2 linked regions of the Gimesia maris genome follow. The protein of the gene in region 2 interacts with the protein of the main gene of each other region in a pairwise test. Links are inferred from orthologs where the notes say so. Each region holds a gene or a part of one and is shown on either strand. Other genes may lie near its edges.

Evidence for each region.
Region 1: the proteins of priA (region 2) and ssb interact in binary tests that used the Escherichia coli proteins (3 or more experiments, as listed by UniProt). The link is inferred for Gimesia maris from one-to-one orthologs.

The regions. Positions count from the first base shown.
Region 1 is NZ_CP042910.1:1,666,930-1,670,128, forward strand. The notes cover bases 1-2,843. They hold ssb (single-stranded DNA-binding protein), read left to right. Parts: upstream 1-1,097; coding sequence 1,098-1,589; downstream 1,590-2,843. Other genes in these bases: pth (aminoacyl-tRNA hydrolase), read left to right, coding at 1-469; rpsF (30S ribosomal protein S6), read left to right, coding at 597-1,013; rplI (50S ribosomal protein L9), read left to right, coding at 1,677-2,183; dnaB (replicative DNA helicase), read left to right, coding at 2,387-2,843. Also shown: more of dnaB, read left to right, coding at 2,844-3,199. UniProt on the Escherichia coli protein: Plays an important role in DNA replication, recombination and repair. Binds to ssDNA and to an array of partner proteins to recruit them to their sites of action during DNA metabolism. Acts as a sliding platform that migrates on DNA via reptation.
Region 2 is NZ_CP042910.1:5,812,780-5,816,510, forward strand. The notes cover bases 312-3,330. They hold priA (replication restart helicase PriA), read right to left. Parts: upstream 2,976-3,330; coding sequence 648-2,975; downstream 312-647. Other genes in these bases: GmarT_RS21555 (PQQ-dependent sugar dehydrogenase), read right to left, coding at 312-494; nadD (nicotinate-nucleotide adenylyltransferase), read left to right, coding at 3,152-3,330. Also shown: more of GmarT_RS21555, read right to left, coding at 1-311; more of nadD, read left to right, coding at 3,331-3,731.

The DNA.
Region 1 (3,199 bases), 4.1 Mb from region 2 along the record:
TGCACCTGGGTCACGCAGCCAGTTTGAAGCGGAAGTCACTGAGATTTCCTGTGGCGGCGATAAGGTGTTACTTGTTGCACCGCAAACATTTATGAATTTAAGTGGTCGCAGTGTTGCCGCTGTGGCAAAATTTTTCAAACTGCCAGCCACTGATGTGATGGTTGTTTGTGACGATATGAATCTGCCTGTCGGGCGTCTCCGGTTACGGGGCTCTGGTTCTGCAGGTGGGCAAAAAGGATTACAGGATATTATCCAGAAGCTGGGTACCCAGGATGTGCCACGCCTGCGAGTAGGTGTGGGGCGGCCTCCTGCGGGATTTTCAGCAGCGGATTATGTCTTGGGACGATTTCAGGGGAAACAGGAATTCGAGCTGATCGCAACGGCAGTCGACAATGCTGCCCGTGGGATTGAGTGCTGGGTTCAGAGTGGACTTGAAATGGCCATGAACCAGGTCAATGCACCTGAGTAAACAGATCCCGGTTTGGTTGAACCGGCAATAAGAAATAAATGAGAATTGGATCATCAATCTGGCTGAATTATATCAGTCAAATTATTCCGGGAGAAAAGTCTTGTCTGTAGCAGAAAAAAAAGCAGTTATGGTAAATTACGAAGGTATGTTCCTGCTGGACAGTGGCAAGTTTGCTGCTGATCATGAAGGGACCATTGCTCATCTGATGGAAATCCTGGATAAGGCTGGTGCCGAAATTGTGGCACATCGTCCCTGGCAGGATGGAAAACTGGCATATGAGATTGAAGGCCATATGAAAGGTCTGCATTATCTCGTGTACTTCACCATGCCTGGCAGTGGTATGGACGTGATTACCCGTTCCTGCCACCTCAGCGACGTTGTAATTCGTCAGATGGTGATCAAGCAGCCTCAAACACTGTTTGATGCGATGGTTTCCGCCATCGACCCCAGTTCTGCTCCAGAAGCACCGGCAGAAGAGGTCAAGGGACAGTCAGATGATGATGGTCCTGAATACGATGCCATCGACGATGATGATGAAGAATAGAGTTTCATCGCCGGTTCGATGATTCATAAGGAAGTTCTTCTGGAATGTTCCCGTTTATAACATTCAAGCTCAGGGAGGCCAATTATGGCCAGTTTTAATAAAGTCATACTGGTAGGCAATTTGACACGCGACCCACAGGTACGCTATACACCGGGGGGGAGTGCGGTCGCGGAAATTGGTCTCGCTGTGAATCGCAGCTGGTTTGACAAGAACTCGAATTCCCGCAAAGAAGAAACCACGTTCGTTGACGTGACGCTATGGGGACGCACTGCAGAAGTAGCCAGCGAATATCTGACCAAGGGGCGTTCCGTTCTGATTGAAGGTCGTCTGCAACTGGATCAGTGGGATGATAAAGAGTCCGGACAGAAACGGAGCAAGCTCAAGGTGGTAGGCGAAAACATGACCATGCTGGGCGGCAAAGGTGAGTCTGGCGGCGGTGGTGGTGCACCATCGGGTGGTGGTGGCGGATATGCCTCACGTGGAAACGCTCCTTCGCAGGGTGGCGGTTCCAGTCCGGCAGATTCATTTTATGATGATACGCCTGGTGGGATTCCTGATGATGATGTGCCCTTCTAATTGTGGCATGGTTGCTGGTGAATGACACCGCAGGTAACAGTTTTTTAAAACGATTGAATAAAACAAGAATTACGGAAGTGACTGATAATGGTTCGTAAACAACGTAACGCCGCTGTCGTCGGTAGTACCAAATCGTCTATCGAAGTATTGCTGGCAGAAAAAGTAGATAGCCTTGGTGAGCAGGGTGATATTGTCCGGGTTAAACCTGGCTATGCCCGTAACTTCCTGTTGCCTTATGGTCTGGCAACGATTGCGACTGATCACAATAAATGGATGGTCGTCCAGCACCAGAAGCGGATGGCCGAACTCGAAAAAGACCGTCTGAAGTCATTGAAGAATCTCGCTGACAAATTGAGCAAGCACAGCGTGACAATGGAAGCCAATGCGAACGAAGATGGCCATCTCTACGGTTCCATCGTTGCCGTCGACATCAGCAAGTCTCTGAAAGAGGGTGGCTTTGATATCGATGCAGAAAGCATTCGCCTGGAAGGTCCCCTGAAAGAACTGGGGATGTACACCGTGAAAATGCAGCTGCATGAGAAGGTGAAAACCGAAGTTAAAGTCTGGGTCGTACCGACTGCAGAAAAAAGCTGAGGCTGGTCTGGTAAGAGAAATTTTACCAGTCTGGGATTCGAAAATAAGAGAGAGGTCCGGTATATTGCCGGGCCTCTTTTTGTTATATATGATTGCGCTCGCAGTGTGGTCTGATTTGCTGTTTGCCGAGGCAGAGGGTTGATCTGGCCAGCGTGCTGCAGAGAGAACTCACTTCTTATTGCCAACAGAACCAGGGGATGGTTATGTCAGTCGCCGGTAAAGGAAATTTTCGCCGCCCGAAGCAGGAATCGGTCGAAGAGTTATTCGGCAAGGTTCCACCGCAAAACCTGGATGCGGAAAAAGCGGTGCTCGGCGGGATTCTCCTGGATAATGTGGTGATTGATGATCTGGTGCAGATTGTCAAAGCCAACCACTTCTACAGCGACAAAAACACGCGGATTTTCGCCGCGATTCTGCGCCTGCATGATGCGGGGGTGCGCGGCATCGATGCGGTGACAATAGCTGAGGAGCTGGATTCGAAAGGCGAGCTGGAAGAAGCGGGCGGGGTATTGTACCTGCATGAGATTCTGGAAAGTGTTCCCCACGCGGCCCATGCTGAATACTATGCGAAAATTGTCCGAGATAAATCGGTACAACGGACCCTGATTCATTCCTGTACGGAAATCATCCGTGAAAGTTATGCGCCGCAGGGAGACACCCTGGACGTATTGAATAAGGCAGAGCAGAGTATCTTCAGTATTCTGGAACAGCAGGGAGAAGGGGATAAGATCGAAATTCGCGACATCCTGATGGATGCCTTCGATCGAATTCACGAGCGCTCTCAAAAGGAAGGCATGCTGACCGGGCTGACGACGGGTTTTCTGGATCTGGATACCCAGATCAATGGTTTTCAGCCCTCTGAGCTTATCATTCTGGCAGCTCGTCCTTCAATGGGAAAAACAGCGCTGGTCTGTAACTTTGCCGAAGCGGCTGCCGACGAGGGAGCAACTTCGACGATCATTTTCAGTCTGGAACAGTCGAAACTTGAGTTAGCCGAACGTCTGCTCTGTATTCGT
Region 2 (3,731 bases):
GGATCGGTATCCAGCACTTTAAATCTCGAAACGCGGGTCCCTTCCGGCAGTTCGGGTTTCAGCACATAACAGATATAGACATAGCGATTCTCGGCAAACCGGGGATGGAATGTGATCCCGTAAATTTCATTCAATCCCGGTTCTTTGAGTTTCAGATCCAAAAACAGATCGGCCTCTGAACGCTGTTGATCTTCATAGTGGAACGAAAAGATTTTCCCCTTGCGCTCCGCTACGAAGAACCGTTTCTCTCCCGGAGCCGTCGCAATCGCCAGGGGCTGATTGAATTTCAGTTGGGGAAAGGCTCGCTCCGTTTCGTAAGGCAACGCCGGGTCGGGAGTGCCTTTGACACGCGACGTGGTCCAGGGGACTCGCTTTTCCAGACCAAAACGGGAATCCTCTGCGTGTATCGCTGTAACCTGGATCACAAAACAGGCGAGCACCGCAGAAAAAAGGAACCAGACATCCAAACGATTCTTATTCTCAGGGGCTGACATTTCAGAATTTCCTCATTCGTCGTTCGTCAGGACGTTTCGCAGGATTCGAGGGCTTATAATACACTGCTACTATTCAACCTTGCGGGACTGGCAAATGCAATTGCGAAACTCCCGCATTCACTGCGGAAACGGAATCTATATTGATCAAACCGGTTATCGCATGTTAACCGGATCGACATCAATGATGTACTCAATTCCTTTTTCGCGAGGCAGTTTTCCTTCCACCTCATGCCAGAGCTGCAGAATCTGGTCGACCTCAAGGGCCGCCAGTTGAAAATGATAACGGAAATACTTTTTCAGCCGGATGATGGGAGCCGGCGCTGGTCCCAGAATCTGCACCTGCAACTGTTTTTCGCTTGCTGCATCACTTAAAATTGTTGCCAGTTGACGGGCAAAGTGCTCCACGTGTTCTTCCTGGGGACCGCGTAAAATCACGCGTGCATAATGGGAAAAGGGTGGTGCCAGCATCTCTTTGCGATGTCCCAGCTCCAGCCGGGCAAACCCGAGAAAATCATGGTCCGCTGCTTTCACAATCGCAGGTTCGGTGGGAGAAGCAGACTGCACAAACACACGCCCCCCCTGCATCCCCCGCCCCGTGCGACCTGCCACCTGCGCAATCAGTTGAAACGTGCGTTCGGAAGCGAACAGATCGGGCTGATGCAGCATCGTATCCGCATCCACGACTCCCACCAGCGTCACATTCGGAAAGTCGAGGCCCTTGGCGATCATCTGGGTTCCCAGCAGAATATCCACTTCACCGCCGGCAAAGGCATTCAACACACGCGCATGACTGCCCACCCCGCGCATCGTATCACTGTCCATTCGCTGACAGGAATAACCGGGAAACTTGGCTTTGACCTCTTCTTCCAGTCGCTGCGTTCCTGCCCCCACAAAACGAAGTCCCGGCGCGCCGCAGCCCGGGCAGTTCGTCGGTGGCTTGGCAGAAAAATCACAACTGTGACAAACTGCCAGATTCTTATCGCGATGCCACGTCAACGAAATTTCACAGTGCGGGCACTTCACCGAGTTCCCGCATCCCTTACACCATAGCGCGGGAGAGTAACCTCGCAGATTCAGAAACAGGATCACCTGCCCCCCCGCTCCCAGCGCATGTTGCATACCGGTAAATAACACCCGGCCGATCGATTCATTCCGCCTGATCTGCACATCGTTCCGCACATCGATAATATTCACATTTGGCATCGGGAGATCATTCACGCGTCGCGGCATGGAAATCAAAGTGTCTTTTTTCTCGATCACCCGTAACCAGGAATTCAACGTCGGAGTCGCGGAGCCCAGAATCAGGGGAACCCGTTCCAGTTCAGATCGCTTGCGGGCCACCTCGCGTGCATGATAGCGGGGCGCGGTCTCCTGCTTGAAGGATGTTTCGTGTTCTTCATCAATAATAATCAAACCCAGATGCGGTGCCGGCGCAAAGACAGCACTGCGGGCACCGACAATCACCTGCACCTTGCCGGCGGCGATATTCTGCCAGTGATAGTGTCGGTCACTGTCCGTTAAATGGCTGTGCAATACCGCGACCGAATCAAAGCGGGAACGAAACCGCTGAATCGCCTGGGGCGTCAGGCTGATTTCCGGAACGAGCACAATCGCCTGCTGTCCATAACTCACCACTTCGCGAATCGCCTGAATATAAACTTCGGTTTTGCCACTCCCGGTCACGCCGTGCAACACAAATGTCTCACTCTGCTGACCACGAATGGCAGTCAGAATCTGATCCAAAGCCAGTCGCTGATCCCGATTCAGCTTCAGGTCATCCTGTTTCTGAATATGTGCATGCACGACGTCATCGTCATTTTCAAAATATTGCATCCGTTTTTGATGACTGCTGATTACCGCTTTCTTTTTCAGCGAATTCACCGGGCCGGACCCGCATTCTGCCGCCTGCGTCAGTTCATCCAACGTCAGCGGACGGGCAGCAGACTTGAGTGCATCATAAACGGCACGCTGTTTCGCTGGCAGTTTCTCGATGATTTCGTTCTGTTCTGCTTCCCCAGGCACAGGCACCACTTCAAACACTGTCACCATCCGGGTCCCGGCCTGATTTTTGACTCCCGCGGGAACCACGCAATCCAGGACCTGTCCCCAACTGCACAGATACCGGTCAGCAATCCAGCGCGTGAGTTTCAGCATTTTGGCATTGAACAGCGGGCGACTGTCCAGAATGGCTTCGACCGACTTCAAACGCACACTGGGCAGATTCTCATCGCCAGGTCCCACCCCCACACAATACCCGGGCGCCAGCTGGTTTCCTCTGCCAAAGGGAACCTGTACGCGATGTCCCGCCCGCAACAGCGGTCTCAGCTCTTCCGGTACTTTGTAATGAAAGACGCGATCCACCGGGCGATTCAGGACGATTTCCGCCAGATACAGATCCTGGGCCGACTCCCGCTCCCAGGGCATCGGGTTTTCGGGAAGTTCCTCTTCTTCAAACAGGCTCTGTTGCTTCGGTTTACTCATCACGCCAGCTGGATATACTAGGGGAAAGGGTTCTTTTGTTTTGTAACTCTTTCCCCTGCTGAACTCAACAAACAAACTCGACTATCGAGTTTTCGCGACAAAAGATTCCTCGACCTCCTTCATGGCGAACCGGAACCGCCGCCTGAAGCAGAATTCGGGATAGAAACGATCAATCAATGCGTATTGGAATACTAGGCGGAACGTTTGACCCTGTGCACAATGCGCATCTCCTGATGGCAGAACAGTGCCGCGAGCAATGTGAACTGGATCAGATCTGGTTCATCCCCGCCGGAAACCCGCCGCACAAAGAAGGCAAAAATGTCACTTCCGGCAAACAGCGCCGGGAAATGCTCGATTTCGCGATCGCCGGCCACCCCGCGTTTCTGATCAAAGATCTGGAACTGCACCGCGAAGGTCCCAGCTATACAGTCGTCACACTGCAGGAACTGCAGGCTCTGCACCCGCAGGACGAGTTCTTTCTGATTATCGGTGCGGATTCGGTCAGAGACCTGCATACCTGGCGCGAACCGGAAGCCATTCTGGAACTGGCCAGCCTGATCGGCGTCAATCGCCCTAACATTAGTCTACCAGACCTGACCGAGCTGAAGCAGAAATTCGGTGCAGCCATCGACCGGAAAATCTTCTGGGTCACCATGCCGGGTATCGAGATCTCATCCACCGATCTCCGGCAGCGAATTCATGAAAATAGAAGTGTCCGCTATATGACGCCCCGTTCCGTCGAAGTTTATATCCACA